3 regions of the Bradyrhizobium sp. Ses1 genome follow, and region 1 is predicted to be linked to each of the others. Evidence: riboswitches for the same ligand, from Rfam matches in the RefSeq annotation. Region 1 holds a riboswitch; each other region holds the start of a gene.

Region 1 (5,025 bases):
AGCCCGGGAGGCTAAGCTGACCTCAGTATATTTCCTGCGAAATCCGAGGGTTTTGCGGGATAACTGCCGGAAAGCCAATCGGTATGATTCTGACCTCGCTGTCGGCTATCGCTATCGACCGTTCCAGCGCAAGGGAACGACGCCATGAAACGCATCCTGATTGCGGATGATCATGAAGTCGTACGTTCCGGGCTTCGCGCGATCGTTGAAACGCGCTCCAATTGGATTGTAACTGCAGAAGCTCCCGACGGTGAGCAGGCGATTGCATTGGCGTTGGAAACGAGACCGGACGTCATCATCGCCGACTATTCCATGCCCCTCGTAAACGGACTGGAAGTCAGCCGCCGCATCAAGACGCTTCGTCTGCGTTCGGAAGTGTTGATCCTCACCATGCATGAAAGTGAGGAGATTTTGACCGAGGCTCTTCTGACCGGGGTACGTGGCTTCCTGCTCAAATCGGACGCCAGGAAGCATCTCATTTCAGCAATCGAAGCTCTGCTCGACGGCCGACCTTACTTTACCAGCGTCGTGTTGGAGAAATTGCTGACCGACTACCAGCTCAACAAACAGAACAAGTCCAGTGCGCTCCTCACATCGCGGGAGCAGAACGTCGTGCAGTTGATTGCAGAGGGGCATACCAACAAGGCCATCAGCTCCATCTTGAAGCTCAGCGTGAAAACTGTCGAAACCCATCGGGCGTCCGCCATGCGCAAGCTTGGCATGTCATCCACAGCCGAGCTGGTTCGCTATGCGATTCGCAAGAAGCTGGTTGCGCCCTGAGGCGCAGACAATTCGAGCAGCAGTCGTCGCGCCGGGTTACGCAGCGAGTATTGGATCATTGGCTGGAGTTCGCACGGCCCCGCCGGTGATATCGCCCGAATGCCACGCGCGGATTGACGGCGCATATGGCCCCTCGCCCCGACGCCGCGGCCATACATGCCGCCCGCGTGCGGAAGGAGCAATCTCCCGGAATCCCAGTGGTTCGAGATTGCAGGCAATAGGGATAGTCCCGTGCCGTAGCGGGACCAGCTTCGGCAATCCAGATCAAGCCGGCCGCAGATAAGAGTGCCATCAGGTAGCGCATGAGATCACCTCGCTCATTGAGGATATCTCCATAGTGCCGAAGGAGGACGCGCCTGAAAATACATGATTCCCCGGGGGCCAGCTTGACAAGATTCCCTAGAGCGCGCCGATCAGGATCGCGCCACCGAATTCTGAAGCCACGACGCGGGTGTCGAGAACAGGCATTACAGGTTCAGACCTTCCGTAGGATGGGTAGAGCCCCGTGCTTTTCAAAGATCTCGATGGCAGCGAAGCTGTCACCAACTCGATCAGCGCCGGCTCACGCCCCTCGTGCATCGCGGATTGCCTGGGCGACTTTCGTCGCCTGCGACACCCGTCCGATTCGCGCGCCCGTGACGATCTTTTTTCGACGCGTGCTCAAGCGCGGCACCATCCCTTCGTTGGCGGTCGATCCGGCGGAGGGATAGGGAATGAAGTCCGCGGCCCGACGCAGCGCGATAGCCTTTCGAGCCGCTTCGACATTGGCGGTGCGAGCTGCCAGGTTGTGAAGACGCCTGAGTTCGCTGTTAACCCGCTTCAGTGCCGCGGCAAAGACCTGCTTGCGTTGTGATGGACGATCGGCAGTTCCGGGGAAGTTCGCGCCGCGAGGCTGGCCTTTCCCGCGCGTCTCTCGCCGCTTTTGTCGGCCGAGCGTTCGCTCCTTGTCGCGCATCTTGCGCAAGCGGGATCGCATGTCCGCAAGATCAGCCGGCTCGACGTCATAGATGGCGGGATGATGCGTGAGGCGGATCGTCTCGTATTCATCGTGACTGAGGAGGCTGCGTTCGAGTTTGCATGGGACCGACATTTCCTGTTCCTCCGTTGAATCTGTCGATGCTCACATGAACGGTATCATCCAAGTTTAGCGACGCGTGTGGGTGGCATGTGATGCTCGCATAAGGCTGTAGGATTTGCCATCTGCCGTCCCTTCGCCTGTCAGCAACTTTCTGTGTTCGTCATTCAGGTCGCCGCTATCAGCGATCCGCAAAAATGCTGTTGGGTTCTGATCGTTATCGATTTGAGTTTTGCTCCGCCTTGTGCTTCTTTGCGCGCGTCATCGGTGCCCTTTGTAGGGTGAAACGGGAACGCGGTGCGGGAATCTTCCCCAATGCCGCGGCTGCCCCCGCAACTGTAAGCGGACTATTTGCGATCCGGATGCCACTGGGCCTGCCAAGCAGGTTTGGGAAGGCGGATCGCGAGACGACCGCAAGCCAGGAGACCGGCCGTTGACGGGTATCAACTCGTTCGACGGTGGGTCGGCGGAAGGGCATTAATGAACTTGCGGCGTTTTCTTGCCGGGTGTGCGGCCGTTGCTGCGTGCGGTCACACTGGCGCCATGGCCCAATCGGGTCCCGAACAGCTTCCTGCTGTCGTCATCAATCCGGAGGTCCGGTCCAAGCCGGCTCCGAGGAATAGGCAAAGGGCTTCAACGACCCATCCTGCGCGCCCGGCGCCCGGTAACGAGGCGCCGGCCGCGACTCCCGAAGTGGTCGTGACTCCCGACCGTACACTGGAGCCGGCGAGCCGGACCGGAAGCTCGGTCAGCGTGGTCACGCACGAAATGCTCGCGACCAGCAATCCGACTTCGCTCGTCGATGCGCTGCGGACCGTGCCGGGACTCGATATCACCGAAAGCGGCGGACCAGGCGCGACGACCAATGTGCGCTTGCGCGGCGCCAATACCGGCCAGACGCTGGTCATGATCGATGGCATCAGGGTCAACGATCCGACCGCCGCCAGCGGCGACTTCGATTTCGCGATGTTCGCCCCGGGCGCGATCCAGCGGATCGAGGTGCTGAAAGGACCGCAGAGCGCGCTCTACGGATCTGACGCGATCGGCGGCGTCGTGAACATCATCACCAAGAAGGGCACCGGTCCGGCACAACTCGACGTCAGCACCGAGGGCGGAAGCTACGGCACGGCGAGCACCAGCGCAGCGCTGACCGGAACCTCTGGGCCGTGGTCCTACGCGTTCACGGGAAGCGGGCAGCACAGCAACGGCTTTTCACGCTACGGCTATCGCATCCCCGCGCTCGAAGCCAAGTATGGCCCGCTCGAGCGCGATGGCTTCGACCGCGTCGGCGGTTCGGCACGCGTCGGCTACGATTCCGGCGAAGGCGTACGCCTGGAGACGGGTATGCTGGCCTCATTCACGCGGTCCGCCTATGATCAGGCCTCCGGAACGTTCCCGGACACGCCGTCGAGCGCGACGCGCCTGCTCGAACAGGTCTGGGGACGCGCGTCGTTCGACACGTTCGGCGGCATTCTCACCCATAGCGTGAGCGCATTTGAGACGCATATCGACCGCTCGTTCGACGACGTCACCTACAAGATCAACAAGCTGCCGCAGAACACGACATCCATCCTCTCCAATTTCGTCGGCGACAGCACGGGCCTGGAATATCAGGGCAACCTGAAGGTCGGCCCGCTGGGATCGCTCATCGTCGGATCGCGTGTGCAGCATGAAACGGCGAGCACCTCCGCCACCAACCTATTGCCGATTCCTGGAGCGTCGACGCCACAGCTCGTAGGCACGCAAGACACCAATTCAGTGTTTGCGCTCTGGCAACTGCCGATCGGCGAGCGGCTCAACATCACGATGGGCGGCCGGGTTGACGACGTCGTCGATGTGGCACGGTTCGAGACATGGCGAACCACCGCGGCTTACACGATCGCCGAGACCGGCACCAAGCTGCATGCGAGCGCCGGGACAGGCGCCAAGGCCCCGACGCTCTATCAGCTCTATGCGCCGACCTATGGCAATTCCGCGCTCAGTCCCGAGGAGAGCTTCGGCTACGATGCCGGCATCGACCAAAGCCTGTTCGGAGGCCGCGTTGTGGTTTCGCTGACAGGCTTCGGCAACAGGTTCAGCAACCTGATCGACTTTGTGACCGATCCGGCGCACCCGCTCGGGCACTACGTCAACGTCTCGCGTGCCGAAACCGACGGACTGGAACTAGGGGTCAACGTCGATATCCTGCCGGGCTACCTGAAATTCAACGCCGCCTATACCTATCTGCAGGCTAAGGATCTCTCGACCGGCCTGACGCTGGCGCGCCGGCCGGAAAACCTGGCGAGATTCTCGTTCCCGATCACACCGATCGAGGGCTGGCTGATCGAGCCACGCGTGCTCGCGGTATCCACGCGCTACAGCGGTTCAAACGAGACGCTACCACTCGCCCCTTACGTCCGCGTCGATCTCTACACCGAATACAAGATCGATGAGACCTGGAAGGTGTACTTGCGCGGCGAGAACATTTTCAATGAGCACTATCAGGAAGTGTACAACTATGGCACGACCGGACCTGCGGCTTACGCCGGGTTCAGTGCCCACTGGTGAAGCGGATGTGATGATGCGCGCGCGGGGTGCGCTATTTGACCGAACCAAGCGCGCTGGCCAGGCGATCGAGACCATCGTCCGACGCAAGGCCAAATCGCAGCCATTCGCGTGCGCCGTTAAAGCTCCGGCACCAGATGTGGCGTCGGGCCAATTCGGTGTGCAACGTCGGGGCATCGGGATGGGAGGCAAGGCGAAAGAGCGTCGTCCCTCGGACGAGCTGAAGGCCCGCCGCTGTCAGGACCCGATCCAGCTTGCTCGACTGCCGAGCGAGCTTCGCACGCATCGCATCAGCCCAGGATCGATCCCGCAGGGCGGCCGTGCCCAGGTGAAGCGCTGGGCCGGAGACCGGCCACGGGCCCAGCGCCGCCGATATACGTTCGACGATATCGCGTCGGCCGATCACGAAGCCGAGGCGAAGTCCGGCGAGCCCATAGAACTTGCCGAAGGAACGCAGTATGAGAATGGGAAGATTGGCGCTCATCGCGGCAGCACTGATGCCGGGATCGACATCGGCAAAGGCCTCATCGATAACCAGCCAGCCTCCGCGACGATCGAGCCGTTCGGCAACCTGCCGGAGCGCCCTGCGGTCCGCGATACGTCCATCCGGATTGTTGGGATTGACG
Region 2 (5,025 bases), on a different contig from region 1:
GCAGATGTTGGAGATGGTCGCCGTCGGCGCGATCGCCATCACATTGGAATTGCGCATGCCGACCGTCTTGACGCGCTCGCGCAGGCCGTCCCAGTCCAATGTGCGCGAGCGGTCCATCGCGACGTCACCGCGCGCTTCCGCCAGCAGCTCGATCGAATCGATCGGCAGGATGCCCCGGCTCCACAGCGATCCCTCGAACGATGGGTAACGACCGCGCTCGGCGGCGAGATCGACGGAAGCCGAGATCGCGTGATAAGCGATCGCCTCCATGCTGGTATCGGCGAAGGCGACAGCCGCGTCGGACGCAAGCGGGATCCGCAGCACGTGCAGCGCATCCTGGAATCCCATCAACCCGAGGCCGACCGGCCGATGCCGCAGGTTGGAGCGCCGCGCCTCGGGAATGGTGTAGAAATTGATGTCGATGACATTGTCGAGCATCCGCATCGCGGTCGCGACCGTCCGCTTCAGCCTGGCCGTATCGAGCCCGCGCTCGCCGACGTGATTGAGCAGGTTGATCGAGCCGAGATTGCAGACCGCAGTCTCCTCATCCGAAGTGTTGAGCGTGATCTCGGTGCAGAGATTGGAGGAATGGATCACGCCGGCGTGGCGCTGCGGCGAGCGCAAATTGCAGGGGTCCTTGAAGGTGATCCAGGGATGTCCGGTCTCGAACAGCATGGTCAGCATCTTGCGCCAGAGATCAACGGCACGGACATTCTTGGATACCCGCATCTCGCCGCGCGCGGCCTTGTCTTCATAGGACGCGTAGCGCTCGGCAAAGGCCTTGCCGTAGAGATCGTGCAGATCGGGCGTCTCGTCCGGCGAGAACAGCGTCCATTCGCCGTCGGCCTCGACGCGCTGCATGAAGAGATCAGGCACCCAGTTGGCGGTATTCATGTCGTGGGTGCGGCGGCGGTCGTCGCCGGTGTTCTTGCGCAGGTCGAGGAATTCTTCGACGTCGATATGCCAGGTCTCGATATAGGCACAGACCGCGCCCTTGCGTTTTCCGCCCTGGTTGACGGCAATCGCGGTGTCGTTGGCGACTTTAAGGAACGGCACGACGCCCTGGCTCTCGCCATTGGTGCCCTTGATATGGGCGCCCAGCCCGCGCACCCGCGTCCAGTCATTGCCGAGGCCGCCGGAATATTTGGCGAGCAGCGCATTGTCCTTGATCGACTTGAAGATGCCGTCGAGATCGTCGGGAACGGTGGTGAGGAAGCAGGACGACAATTGCGGCCGCAGCGTGCCGGAATTGAAGAGCGTCGGCGTCGACGCCATGAAGTCGAAGGAGGACAGGAGATTGTAGAACTCGATCGCGCGCGCCTCCCGATCGATCTCGCGCAGTGCAAGCCCCATGGCGACGCGCATGAAGAACGCTTGCGGCAATTCAATCCGGTGGCCGCGGACATGCAGGAAATAGCGATCATAAAGCGTCTGCAGCCCTAAGAACTGGAACGCAAGATCGCGCTCCGGCTTCAGTGCCGCGGCCAGCTTGTTCAGGTCGAAGCGGCCGAGTTCGGGATCGAGCAATTCGGCCCTGATGCCGGTCTTGATATAGGCCGGAAAATATTCGCCATAGCGCACCGCCATGTCCGCCTGCGACGCTTTCGTTGGCGCGCCCTGCACGAAGGACAGCACTTCAGTGCGGAGCTTGTCGAGCAAGAGGCGCGCGCTGACATAGGCGTAGTTCGGCTCCTGCTCGACCAGCGTACGCGCCGCCATCACGCTGGCGAGCGCGAGTTCCTCCTGGCTGATGCCGTCATAGAGATTGCGCTGGATTTCCCCGACGACAGGCGCAGCGTCGACACCGTCGAGCCCCGCGCAGGCCTCGCCGACGATCATCGCCAGCCGCGCATGGTCGAGCGGCACCTTGCTGCCGTCCGCGAGCGTGACGTGGACGATTGGCCCGCTCGATGCCGTTGCGGATTTAGTTGCCTGCTGTTCGGCGCGCTGCCGCGCCCGCTCCTCGCGATAGAGCACATAGGCGCGCGCCACCTTGTGATGGCCGCTGCGCATCAATGCCAGTTCAACCTGGTCCTGGATGTCCTCGATATGAAAGGTGCGGCCTTCGCTCATCCGGCGCGACAGCGCGCCGACGACTTCGGCGGTCAATTCCTCGACCGCTTCGTGCACGCGGCGCGACGCAGCCGCCGTATTCCCCTCGACCGCAAGGAAGGCCTTGGTCATCGCCACCGAGATCTTGCCGGCATCGAATTGCGACACCGCGCCATTGCGGCGAATCACCTGCATCGGCAGCCGTGCTTCCGGCGCCGCGATTGATTCGGGGCGCAGGTGGATGAGAGGTGACGCGGTGGTTTCGCGATCGAGAGAGAGTGACATCTTGCAGACCCCGTGATGTTGCTGGGGCCGGATGCCGGAGGCGACGCTGCGTGATGATGCCGGCGGCGTACCGGCATGAGCCTGCAAGCGGCCGCCGGGACACCCCGCCCGTGGACGTTATTTGCTGTCACGGCAGGTCTCCTGGCTCGCAGGTCGGCGTCACTCCCCGTCTTCCCAATGCGATGCCGCATCAGTGACGTCTAAAATCGGGAGCAACTCACTGCTTACAGTTGCGGGGGCAGCGCTGGATTCTCGCGAGCAACGCGCGATCACCAGCTTCCCTCTTGGCCACCATTCCTTGCGTCATGATGGACCGTGACAGCTACATCTGGTGCGATTTGGGGAATGGTGTCAATGGGACGTATGGGCGAAGCGCAAAAATTCCGGTCCACGCCGTTGACGCTGTGAACAACCGGCTCCACGCGCACGTGATGTCAGCCGAGTTGACGTTCGCGCGATCTTGCCGGTAAGTGAACGCGTCGTGGTTCTTCGGAGAGATCTTTTCCGGAGCTAAGAGGGAAGCCGGTGTAAAGCCGGAGCTGCCCCCGCAACTGTAAGCGGCGAGCCGCGGTCCACAATTGCCACTGAAGCCTGCAAAGCTTCGGGAAGGCCGGACCGCAGCAACGACCCGCGAGCCAGGAGACCTGCCTCGACAACATACACGTCCTCGGGCGGGGTGTCCCGGTGGTGCGGTTGCGATTCCGTGCGCACCTCGCGCAGGGAATCCAGACGTGTCACTACGGCCTTTGCCCCCAACTCATGGGGTTAAGCCAATGTCTTCCACTTCACTTGTTGTTGCGTCCCTCGGCACGCCGCGGATCGGTCCGCGCCGTGAACTGAAATTTGCGCTGGAACGCTTCTGGTCCGGCACATCAGACGAAAAGACGCTGATCGAAACCGGCGTCGGGCTGCGCGCGGCCAATTGGGCGCGGCAAAAGAAACTCGGTATCACCGTGATCCCGTCGAACGATTTCTCGTTCTACGATCAGGTGCTCGACACCTGCGCAATGGTCGGCGCTATCCCGGAAAGCTATGGCTGGACCGGCGGCGCGGTGCCGCTTGCGACCTATTTCGCGATGGCGCGTGGCACCACGGCCGACGCGCATGACGAGGCCTGCGGACATGCCCATCACGCACATGGCGTGGCGGCGCTCGAAATGACGAAATGGTTCGACACCAACTATCACTACATGGTGCCGGAGCTTCGCAAGAACCAGTATTTTGCACTCTCATCGCGCAAGCCGATCGAAGAGTATGAGGAGGCGAAGGCGCTGGGTTATCAGACCCGCCCCGTGCTGGTCGGCCCGGTCACGTTCCTGAAACTGGCCAAGTCCAAGGAACCGCATTTCGACACGCTGTCGCTGCTCGACAGGCTCCTGCCGGTCTATATCGAACTATTGCGCGAACTCGCTGCCCGCGGTGCGGAATGGGTGCAGATCGACGAGCCCTCTCTCGTGCTTGATCTGGACGCCGCCGCTCAGCAAGCCCTACGGCGCGCCTATTCCGAAATCGCCAAAGCGGTGCCGGACATCAGGATCATGCTGGCGACCTATTTCGGCGGGCTCGGCGGCAATCGTGCGGTCGCGTTTGATCTTCCGGTCGCCGGCCTCCATCTCGATCTCGTGCGCGCGCCCCAGCAGCTCGGCGATCTCATCGACGTTCCGAAAGAACGGGTGCTGTCGCTCGGCGTGATCGACGGCCGTAACGTCTGGCGCGCGGATCTGAGCCGGATCCTCGATCAGCTTGGGCCCGTCGTCGCAAAGCTCGGCAAGGAGCGCATTCAGATCGCGCCATCCTGCTCGCTGCTTCATGTACCCATCGATCTCGCCCTGGAAACCAAGCTCGATCCCGAGGTGAAGACCTGGCTTTCATTCTCGGTGCAGAAGCTCGAAGAGCTTGCCGCACTGGGCGCGGCGCTTGGAAGTGGCCGGGCCCCTGCGTCCGAAGCGATCCGAGCGTCCGATGCCGCCGCGGCCGCGCGCAAGACCTCACCGCGGATTCACGATGCCAAGGTTGCCCAGCGTCTCGCCGCCATCGATGGCGGCATGCGCCATCGTGCCAGCCGGTTCGCCGAGCGTGCCGAGGTGCAGCGCGAGCGGTTCAATCTGCCACGCTTCCCGACCACGACCATCGGCTCCTTCCCGCAGACAACCGATGTCAGAAACGCACGCGCCGCACATGCCAATGGTGCACTCAGCGATACCGCATACAAGACCTATCTGCAGCATCAGACCGCGCGCGCCATCCGTTGGCAGGAGAATATCGGGCTCGACGTCCTGGTCCATGGCGAGTTCGAGCGCAACGACATGGTGCAGTATTTTGGCGAGCAGCTTTCCGGCTTCGCCTTCACCGAGCTCGGCTGGGTGCAGTCCTATGGCTCGCGCTGCGTCCGGCCGCCGATCCTCTATGGCGACGTCTCACGACCGCAGCCGATGACGGTCGAATGGTGGCAATTCGCGCAGTCACTGACGGCAAAGCCGGTGAAGGCGATGTTGACCGGCCCCGTGACCATCCTGAACTGGTCCTTCGTCCGCGACGACCTGCCGCGCAGCGACGTGTGCCGACAGATCGCGCTCGCGATCCGCGATGAGGTGCTCGATCTCGAGATGGCCGGCGCCGGCATGATCCAGATCGACGAAGCAGCACTGCGGGAAGGCCTGCCGCTGCGCAGGTCGGAATGGAAGACCT
Region 3 (5,025 bases), on a different contig from region 1:
TATCGCGCGTCTGCATTCGGGCGACCTCTCGATTTGGTCGGCGATGGGAGAGCAGCTACGTCGCCTGCGCGCGCTCGACATTCCCTATACGGTCACGCCGGGCGTGCCGGCCTTTTCCGCTGCAGCCGCAGCGATCGAGGCCGAGCTCACGCTGCCGGGCCTCACGCAATCCGTTGTACTGACGCGCTCGCCGGGCAGGGCCAGCGCGATGCCGGAAGGCGAAAAGCTCGCCGCCTTCGCTGCAACTGGCGCGGTGCTTGCAATCCATCTGTCGATCCATCTGCTCGACAAGGTCATTGCCGAGCTCACGCCGCATTATGGCGCGGACTGCCCGGTGGCGATCGTCTGGCGCGCAAGCTGGCCGGACCAGCGCATCGTTCGCGCCACACTTGCGACGCTTGATGCCGCTGTTGGTGCGGAACTCGAACGGACCGCGCTCATTCTCGTCGGCCGGACGCTGGGCTCTGAAGAGTTCGCAGAAAGCCGACTCTACGCCGCCGACTATGACCGCCGCTACCGGCCGATCGGGCCGGCGCCGCGTTTTCCGGAGGCGTCGTGATGGTTGCAAGCCTCGTCATCTCGGCGCCGGCCTCCGGTGTCGGCAAGACGACGCTGACGCTGGCGCTCGCGCGCGCCTATCGTGATCGCGGGCTAAGGGTGCAGTGCTTTAAGAGCGGACCCGATTATATCGATCCCGCGTTTCATGCCGCCGCCACGGGCCACGTCTCCGTCAACATCGATAGCTGGGCCATGGAGCGCGCTACGATCGAGCGCCTCGTCAGCCGAGGCGCGGATGCCGATCTTGTCCTGGCCGAGGGCTCGATGGGCCTGTTCGACGGCGTCGCCATGCGCGGCGTCTCAGGCACCGGTGCGACGGCGGATATCGCGGAAATGATGGGCTGGCCGGTGCTGCTCGTGATCGATCCGTCCGGTCAGGCCCAGACGGCCGCGGCGGTCACCGCGGGCCTGCGCGATTTCCGCGCGGGCGTGCGACTTGCAGGTGTCGTGCTCAACCGCGTCGCAAGCCCGCGGCACGAAGACCTCGTGCGACGCCCTTTGGTGGACGCCGGCATTGCCGTGTTCGGCGCGCTGCCGCGCCATTCCGAGATCAATTTGCCGAAGCGGCATCTCGGCCTGGTGCAGGCAGAGGAGCAGGCAGAGGTCGGTGGCCTGATTGGCGAGGCCGCCCGCTTCGTCAGCGAGCATGTCGATCTCGATGCCGTGCTGCAATCGGCGTCCGCCTGGTCGCCGCAATCGCCCTCGCGCGGCCTCGATATCACGCCGCCGGGACAGCGTATTGCGCTCGCTCGCGATGCCGCGTTCTCCTTCGTCTATCCGCACATGTTGGAGGCATGGCGCGCCGCGGGCGCCGAGATCGTGGCTTTCTCGCCGCTTGCTGATGAGGGGCCCGATGCGAGCGCCGACGTGTGCTGGCTCCCGGGCGGCTATCCCGAACTGCACGCCGGCCGCCTCGCAGCCAATGCGCGATCTCGCAACGCGCTACGCGCCTTCGCGGAGACACGGCCGGTGCACGGCGAATGCGGGGGCTATATGGTATTGGGCGACGCCTTGATCGACGCGGACGGCACGCGCCATGAGATGGTGGGCCTGCTCGGCCTGGAGACGAGCTTTGCAAAACGCCGGATGCATCTGGGCTATCGGCTTGCCGAGCTTGCTGTGCCGATGCCCGGACATCAACCTGGCGCACGCCTGCGCGGCCACGAGTTCCACTATTCGACCATCATCGCGCAGCCTGATGTGCCGCTCGCGGTTGTCCGTGACGCGACCAGCACAATTGTTACCGAGACCGGCTCGCGCCGTGGTCATGCCACGGGCACGTTCTTCCATCTGATTGCGGAGGACCGGTGAGCGGTTTTGTCTCCTTCATCTCTGCCGGTCCCGGTGATCCCGAGCTTCTGACGTTGAAGGGGGCCGCTCGGCTGCGCGAAGCCGATGTCGTGCTCTATGACGACCTCGCGTCAGGCGCGATCCTCGATCTCGCGCGTCCTGGCGCCAATCTCGTCGCGGTGGGAAAACGCGCGGGCCGCCCCTCGACCAAGCAGCAGCTGCTCGTCGATTATGCCGCGACCGGCGCGCGCGTGGTGCGCCTGAAATCGGGCGATGCCGGCATTTTCGGCCGGCTGGAGGAGGAGATCGAGGCTCTCCGCGCAGCCGGCATCGGCTACGAGATCATTCCCGGCGTCACCTCGGCCTGCGTCGCGGCCGCGCAGGCCGGCATTCCCTTGACCCGTCGCCACACCTCACGCCGAGTGCAGTTTGTGACGGGCGCTGATGTCACCGGCGAATTGCCGCAAAATCTCAATTGGGCGGCTCTTGCCGATCCGGAAGCGACGACCGTGGTCTATATGGGCCGGCGCACATTTCCTGCTTTGGCCGCGAAACTGATCGAACAGGGCCTCGCTCCGAATACTCCTACGCTGTTTGCCGAATCCTTGGGCCGTGCCGATGAGCGGCTTGTCCGCACCACGATCGCGGAGCTTGCCGAACAGCTCGCGCGGGGCGGTGCGGCAACCACCGCGGCCGTCATCCTGTTCGGTGCGCTGGCCGGAGATTATCCCTCATGATGCCACTGGCCGGCCCTGTTCGCCCCTTGACGCCTGCTGTTCGAAAGGGGCACACAGGAGAAGCATGGTGCTCGGTACGGCGCAAAGCGCCGGAGCATAATCGGGAATGGGGGTGGGCGGACCCAGTTGCGGCGCCCGAAACCCCAGCCGCCCCCGCGACTGTAAGCGGTGAGGGACTCCGATCCGCCACTGGGCTGAAAAGCCTGGGAAGGCCGGAGACCCGCTTCGAACCGCGAGCCAGGAGACCGGCCCTGCAAGTTTTGACGCCAAGGCCGTCGGGTGTGACGGCAGGAAGGACGTAAGACCATGCATATCGAACCGGGAATCGTAACGGGCGCCAAGCTCGTGTTGAGCTATGCGACCGGAATTGCCTCAGCCGGCGTCGCCTGGAAGCTTGCAGTCGAGACCGTGCGCGAGCAGGGCATCGCGTCGTTTGCCGCGCGGACGGTTGCAACGACAGGCCTTGTCTTTACCTTCTTCGAGGTGTTGCCGCACTTCCCGGTCGGCGTTTCCGAGGTGCATTTCATCCTTGGCTCGACGTTGTTCCTGCTGTTCGGTGCAGCACCGGCTGCATTCGGGTTGGCGCTCGGCCTTCTATTGCAGGGGCTGTTCTTCGCGCCGACGGACCTGCCGCAATATGGCATGAACGTCACTACGCTCCTGGTGCCGTTGTTTGCGATCCAGGCGCTCGCTCAGCGCATCATTCCGCGCAACACCGCCTATGTCGACCTGCAGTATCGCCAGGCGCTGGCGCTTTCGACGGCGTATCAGTCCGGGATCGTGGCCTGGGTCGCGTTCTGGGCACTCTATGGTGCGGGCTTTGGTGCGACCAACATCGCGAACTTCGCGGGCTCTTACGCGCTCGTCATCGTGATCGAGCCGCTCGCCGATCTTGCGGTGCTGGCGCTGGCGAAGTCGCTGCGCGGCGTGACGGCCGAGGGTCTCGTCACCGATCGCCTGCACAACGCGGCCTAGCGACCATTTGGAGGGCGGCCGTTACGGCCGTCCTCCGTCCAAGCGATGCTCACGCTCTCCCTGATAGGCATCGGTTGCGGCGATCCCGAGCAACTGACGCTCGCCGCGATTCGCGCGATCAATGCCGCCGACCTCATCCTGATCCCGCGCAAGGGGACCGTGAAGTCCGATCTCGCCGAGTTGCGGCGAACGATTTGCACAGACGTGCTCACCAACGACCGGACGCAGATTGCGGAGTTCGACCTGCCGGTGCGAGACGCAGGCGGCGCCGATTATCGCAAGGGCGTGGACGACTGGCACGAGGCCGTTGCGGCGACCTGGTCGCACGAAATTGCGCGCCATGTTGGAGCCAAGGGGCGCGTCGCGCTGCTGATCTGGGGCGATCCTTCGCTCTATGACTCCTCCTTGCGGATCGCGCACCGGCTCGATCCTTTGCCGGCGATCGAAGTGGTCCCCGGCATCACGTCAATCCAGGCGCTGTGTGCTGCGCATGCGCTGCCGCTGAACGATATTGGCGAACCATTCCTGGTCACCACAGGGCGGCGCTTACGTGAAGGCGGCTGGTCTGATGCCAGCGACACCGTGGTCGTGATGCTCGATGGCGGTGCGGCGTTCCAGTCGCTGGATGCGAGCGGTCTGCTTATCTGGTGGGGCGCCTTTCTTGGCATGCCTGACCAGATCATCATATCCGGTGAGCTTGCAGAAGTCGGCCCGCGCATCGCCGCCGCACGGCAAGCGGCGCGCGAACGGCATGGCTGGATCATGGACAGCTACATTCTCAAGCGCAGGTCGCGATAGCGCACTCTCGCCGGCAGGATTGTCGATGCGGGAGACTCTTGCGACAAGAACGTCGCACCTTGGACGCGCGTATTGACTCGTTGTCCGTCTTAATCCTAGTACCTCGGCACAGAGGTTTTGACTCGTTGAACCTGGCCTAATTCGATGATGGGTTTTGGATAGGCCCGCGCCATTTTGGCGCGAGCCTTATTGGATCCATTTGACGCGGGCGCGGTCGGCATTGCGCCGTTTCTCCCAGGCGGCGGTCTCGGCGACGAGGCGGGCGAAACCGTCGATGCGTCGATCGAGGCATTGGCGGGCGAGAACGCCGATCTCGATCTCGACCATGTTGAGCCAGCTGGCGTGCTTTGGGACGTAGTGGAACTCCAGTCGGCGCAGTACCCGCCGTGCTTCGTCGGCCGGAAAGGCCTGGTAGAGCGCCCCGGCCGAATGAGTTGAGAGATTGTCGAGCACCAGGCGGATGCGCTCGGCGCGGGGATAATGGATGTCGACGAGGTCGCGCATGCAGGCCGCAAAGTCTTCCGCAGCCCGCCGCTCGGTCACCTTCACCTTGCGCCAGGAGCGATGCGCGTCGAGGAAGACGAACAGGTTTGCGGTGCCATTGCGCCGATACTCGCAATCGTAGCGCTCGATCTGTCCCGGTGTGGCCGGGATCGGCTGGCGCACT

The links. A riboswitch is a leader RNA that binds a small molecule or an ion and turns the genes downstream of it on or off. The one in region 1 is predicted to bind cobalamin.
Region 2: it holds a riboswitch for cobalamin, as region 1 does, so the genes downstream of both, metE (5-methyltetrahydropteroyltriglutamate--homocysteine S-methyltransferase) here and AC5ZG5_RS20005 (TonB-dependent receptor plug domain-containing protein) in region 1, are expected to answer to the same signal.
Region 3: it holds a riboswitch for cobalamin, as region 1 does, so the genes downstream of both, AC5ZG5_RS31295 (energy-coupling factor ABC transporter permease) here and AC5ZG5_RS20005 (TonB-dependent receptor plug domain-containing protein) in region 1, are expected to answer to the same signal.

What each region holds. Positions count from the first base shown of each region.
Region 1 is NZ_JCAMOQ010000016.1:91,316-96,340, forward strand. It holds gene AC5ZG5_RS19990 (response regulator transcription factor) at 145-780, shown strand; gene AC5ZG5_RS19995 (DUF3551 domain-containing protein) at 836-1,084, opposite strand; gene AC5ZG5_RS20000 (hypothetical protein) at 1,343-1,744, opposite strand; cobalamin riboswitch at 2,104-2,304, shown strand; gene AC5ZG5_RS20005 (TonB-dependent receptor plug domain-containing protein) at 2,555-4,402, shown strand; gene cobD (threonine-phosphate decarboxylase CobD) at 4,434-5,025, opposite strand, start outside.
Region 2 is NZ_JCAMOQ010000001.1:553,574-558,598, reverse strand. It holds gene AC5ZG5_RS02660 (ribonucleoside-diphosphate reductase subunit alpha) at 1-2,337, opposite strand, end outside; cobalamin riboswitch at 2,452-2,670, opposite strand; cobalamin riboswitch at 2,803-3,003, shown strand; gene metE (5-methyltetrahydropteroyltriglutamate--homocysteine S-methyltransferase) at 3,111-5,025, shown strand, end outside.
Region 3 is NZ_JCAMOQ010000036.1:84,146-89,170, forward strand. It holds gene cobM (precorrin-4 C(11)-methyltransferase) at 1-559, shown strand, start outside; gene AC5ZG5_RS31285 (cobyrinic acid a,c-diamide synthase CobB) at 559-1,869, shown strand; gene cobA (uroporphyrinogen-III C-methyltransferase) at 1,866-2,585, shown strand; cobalamin riboswitch at 2,634-2,853, shown strand; gene AC5ZG5_RS31295 (energy-coupling factor ABC transporter permease) at 2,892-3,560, shown strand; gene cobF (precorrin-6A synthase (deacetylating)) at 3,606-4,358, shown strand; partial or broken gene AC5ZG5_RS31305 (IS630 family transposase) at 4,454-5,025, opposite strand, start outside.